2 regions of the Sporosarcina sp. Y838 genome follow, and region 1 is predicted to be linked to the other one. Evidence: riboswitches for the same ligand, from Rfam matches in the RefSeq annotation. Region 1 holds a riboswitch; the other holds the start of a gene.
The links. A riboswitch is a leader RNA that binds a small molecule or an ion and turns the genes downstream of it on or off. The one in region 1 is predicted to bind glycine.

Region 1 (2,409 bases):
CTTAATGGTTCAGTAAAAGTAAGGGGGTTTGCGGTTGGATTGTATCCGGAATGAAAATGGAGCCATGCTTGCAGCAACAATTATTTTATTATTTTTCGTTAGTCTCTTTCTTTTCTCCCTCGTTTCATGGCATGATAGTCTACAAAGGAATTACGATTCGCTTGAGACGTATTATGAGAACGAAACGGTGAGGACAATGAAACGGAGCGGATAAGCATATTCGTTCTGCCAAATGGGTGATGAGATGAAGAAAGTATATTTAGTTGGTTTTATGGGATGTGGAAAAAGTGCAATCGGCAAACGACTTAGTTATGCAACAAGAATGCCCTTTTACGATATGGATAATGAAATCGTAAAGATGACAGGTTTGTCGATTCCACAAATATTTGAACTGCACGGCGAGGAGTATTTCCGTAATTTGGAAACGGATTTTCTCCGCTCATTTCGTGATGAATATTGTATCATTGCAACGGGCGGAGGTGTGGCGATGAGAAAGGAAAATAGGGAAGTCATGCGTGAGACGGGACTTGTCTTTTTCCTTAATGCTCCATTTCGTGACATATGGCGGCGAATATCAACCGACCGGAATCGTCCAATTGTGCAAAGGTCTAGCCGAAGCGACCTTGAAGGTTTATTTAATGCGCGAAAACCTTTTTACTTACAAAGTGCCCATTTTAAAGTGGAAACTGAAAAGCGTTCGTTAAGAGATATTGTAGATTATATTGCTTTTCAAATTGGCCGTCTTAAAGGGGAAAAGTAATAAGTGGAAATCAGCTGTTGATTAGATTTTTAAAACTATAGTTAGCAGAAAGTTTAATTTTCAAAGATATACACGAACGTTTTGGGTTATAAAGGCATCAATGTTCGTTAAAACGACAGTCAATTAAAAAGCATTGCACTTACATGGATGAAATGTTAAGATATAAGGCGAAAGGGCAATAGTTGTCCGAATCTTATTCATTTTCATTTCAATTGAATAGCGCGAATGATTGTATGAGGAGAGCACGCAAAGGCGTCGCCGAAGGAGCAAGTAACTTATGTTATGAATCTCTCAGGTAACAAGACTCATACAGGACGCATCTCTGGAGAGTGCCGGATAATCGGCCACCAACGAGGAAAGCCGTAAGGTCAAACTTTCAGGTACAAGGACAGAGGTTCTCTTCTTAGGGGACCTCTGTCCTTTTTTATCAATTTTCCAAGGGGGAATGAATTATGTCAGAAACTTTACAACGTACCGTCCTTTTTGATAGCTATGCTGAGTATGGCGGGAAAACAATCGATTTTGGTGGTTGGGAATTGCCTGTTCAATTCTCGAGTATAAAAGCGGAACACGAAGCTGTACGTACGAAAGCAGGATTATTTGATGTATCCCATATGGGTGAAGTGCTTGTAAGTGGGGAAGGTTCTCTTCCTTATTTGCAAAAAATGGTTACTAACGATGTTTCGAAACTTAAAGATGGACAAGCGCAGTATACCGCTATGTGTTATGAAGATGGCGGAACTGTAGACGACCTTCTAATTTACAAACGTGGTGAAAACGACTATCTACTTGTTGTCAACGCGTCAAATATCGACAAAGATCTCGAGTGGATGAACAGTTACGTGACTGATGATGTTAAAATTGAAAATGTATCATCTTCCTATGCACTTCTAGCTTTGCAAGGACCAATAGCGCAGGAAGTCCTTCAGAAGTTGACAAACGAGTCGCTTGAAGACATTAAGTTTTTCCGTTTCAAGGAAAATGTCGAGATTTCAGGTCAGAAAGTGCTTGTATCCCGTACAGGATACACTGGAGAAGATGGTTTTGAAATTTATGGATCACCGGAAGCGATTGTTGAACTATGGTCTGCTATCCTGAAAGCAGGCGAAAGTGAAGGCGTCGTACCAGCGGGTCTTGGAGCACGTGATACACTTCGTTTCGAAGCGGGTTTACCGTTATATGGACAAGAATTGTCAAAAGATATCTCACCACTTGAAGCGGGTGTAGGTTTTGTAGTCAAAGTAAATAAAGAAGCAGATTTCCATGGGAAAGAAGCTTTATCTGTACAAAAAGAGAATGGTGTACCGCGTAAACTTATCGGTTTGGAAATGATTGATAAAGGGATTCCACGTACTGGGTACAAAGTATTCCTCGGTGAAGAACAAATCGGTGAAGTCACGACGGGTACACAATCACCAACACTTAAAAAGAATATAGGTTTTGCGCTTTTGAATCGTGAGCATACTGCTGAAGGAACTGAAGTTGAAATAGAAATTCGAAATAAACGTTTGAAAGCTGTAATTATTGCTACACCATTTTATAAACGCTAATCATACTAACATTATGAAAAGGGGTTAAGAGGACATGCAGCATCGTTATATTCCTATGACTGAAACTGATCGCGCTGAAATGATGAAAACAATTGGTAT
Region 2 (2,409 bases), on a different contig from region 1:
TAACCGTAATTCCCCAAATAAAGATGAAACATACTGTAGAAATACTTGTAATTAGCGTAAATACGCCTTCTGGCATAACATAGTTCAAAATAACAGCAATTAGAATAACGATACTTGAGAAGTACAATGCACCGGCAGGTACTTTACGTTTATTAAGTTTTGCTAAACGTTCAGGTGCATATTTGTCTTTAGCAAGTGAGTACATCATTCTGCTTGTACTAAACATAGCACTATTACATGCCGAAGCAGCGGATGTCAGGACGACAAAATTGACGATACCAGCAGCTGCAATGATTCCAACCCCTACGAAAACTTGAACGAATGGGCTTTCTGAAGGCTTGACTGCAGTCCACGGATAAATACTCATAATGATAATCAGGGCGCCAATATAGAAGATAATAATCCGAATAGGGATATTATTGATGGCTTTTGGAATAACCTTTTCCGGATCCTTTGTTTCGCCCGCCATCAGACCAACAAGTTCAATCCCAACAAACGCAAATACTACCATCTGGAATGAGAGAATAAATCCACTGATGCCATTCGGGAACATTCCGCCGTGGCTCCATAGATTTGTGAAACTAGATGGACCTTCACTCGTTGAAAATCCTTTAATAATCATAACCGATCCAATTACGATTAATCCTAGAATCGCAATAACTTTAATCAATGCGAACCAGAACTCCATTTCACCAAAAAGCTTTACAGTTGCAAGGTTCATAATTAACAAAACGACTAGCGCAATTAACCCCGGCATCCACTGTGGTATTTCAGGGAACCAATACTGGGCATAGAGACCAACAGCTGTTATATCGGCCATTGCGATTGAAATCCAGCAAAACCAGTAGGTCCAGCCAGTCATAAAAGCTGCCATATTCCCTAAATAATCTTGTACAAAGTCCACAAAAGTATTATATTTCAAATTGGATAAGAGTAGTTCTCCAAGTGAGCGCATAATCAAAAAGCAAATTATACCTGTAATCAGGTAAGCAAATAAAATTGAAGGTCCTGCTAGATGAATAGACTTTCCTGCTCCTAGAAATAATCCGGTTCCAATTGCCCCGCCAATTGCAATTAGTTGTACGTGTCTATTTTTTAGGCCTCTTTCCAATTGTTGTTCCTGCATAAAATGTTTCACTCCTTAATTTTCAGGTTAGTAATAACGAGTCTTCTAATCATACTTTCACACTTCTGTCATTTTCATAATAAAGCGCTTACATTTTTAATAATTGTAAATACATAATAGACCGCCGATTAACAATTTTCCTCATAGACTATGGTGATGTACCCTCCTATTTACAATTTACCACATTTCACCACAAAAAAGGGCAGAGGAAATATAGGTGTTCACCTATACTTCCTCTGTCCTTTTACCTGAGAGTGTAACTCCTTTGGTGGCACATGGCGCTCTCCAGAGACGCGTCCTATTATGGTCCTTTTACCTGAGAGATTGATTCCTGTTTTTCGGAACTTGCTCCTTCGGTGCTAAACAATACGTTTAGTCTCTCCCATAATATTCATCCGCTACTATTCGATTAATTAATATAATAAACCATAGAAAGGTAAAAGTCTAGTCAATATTCTGAATTTAATCATTATTTCGCCTCATGCAGCATATAGGGACGTACTGCTGCTCTCTGACTATGCCAAATCGATGCTTTCCACTATCTTTTCAAAAAAGCGCACAACTTCAAACTTTCTAATTGTCAACTCAGCAATTCGTTTGTCACGTTCTTCGATTGATCCGCTAGTTATCGTTGGAGGAACGCTTACTACTAAGTAATTGCCCCCGATTGATGAACTGCAATACAGATTATGACTTACTAAAAGTGTCACTCACACCATTCTGACAATTAAACGGCTGGTTGAGGTTTGAATAGTTTAAGGGACTGGCAAAGTATTTATAAATCAATCAAATCGAGGTCTTACTATCTAAGCTTTTTTGTTATCTAATAATAATTTAGTTGCAAATGCTCCAGCTCCTAATGCAACTGCTGTAACGATAGTGAAAAAACCTGTTGCTTGATTTCTGTCTTTTTCTTCTCTTTCGTTATTATTCTGCCGTTGTTTTTCTTTTTCTTCTCTCATCCTATTCATAATATCTTCTCTTTGCTTGTAAAGACTAGATTTTTCTTCTGGATCTTTAGTTTCACTAATTTCTTTATTAATTGAATTTAATGTTTCTGAGAGGGCAGCATTGTATTCCGAGGTTGATTGTTGATCAGCTATAGTTATATCCTCACTACTTTTTCCAAACTTCAGGGCTTCTTTCGCTAAATCAGCAAGAGTTTTTTCAGCTTCAGCACTTGCTTTAACCGTATCGTTTTCAGGAATTTTTTTTTCATTTTTTTCTTTCATAGTATTCTCCTTCTCTTCATAATTTAAAGCTGTTTTTAAAGCACCACTCAC

Region 2: linked by a shared signal. The riboswitch ahead of AC1TO4_RS03770 (amino acid permease) and the one ahead of gcvT (glycine cleavage system aminomethyltransferase GcvT) in region 1 are both predicted to bind glycine.

Annotation. Positions count from the first base shown of each region.
Region 1 is NZ_JBXCJD010000007.1:110,023-112,431, forward strand. Features, by position in the region: gene comGF (competence type IV pilus minor pilin ComGF) at 1-54, shown strand, start outside; gene AC1TO4_RS11945 (hypothetical protein) at 35-214, shown strand; gene AC1TO4_RS11950 (shikimate kinase) at 245-760, shown strand; glycine riboswitch at 986-1,077, shown strand; glycine riboswitch at 1,079-1,156, shown strand; gene gcvT (glycine cleavage system aminomethyltransferase GcvT) at 1,213-2,310, shown strand; gene gcvPA (aminomethyl-transferring glycine dehydrogenase subunit GcvPA) at 2,345-2,409, shown strand, end outside.
Region 2 is NZ_JBXCJD010000002.1:208,697-211,105, forward strand. Features, by position in the region: gene AC1TO4_RS03770 (amino acid permease) at 1-1,126, opposite strand, end outside; glycine riboswitch at 1,421-1,521, opposite strand; gene AC1TO4_RS03775 (hypothetical protein) at 1,642-1,836, opposite strand; gene AC1TO4_RS03780 (hypothetical protein) at 1,933-2,358, opposite strand.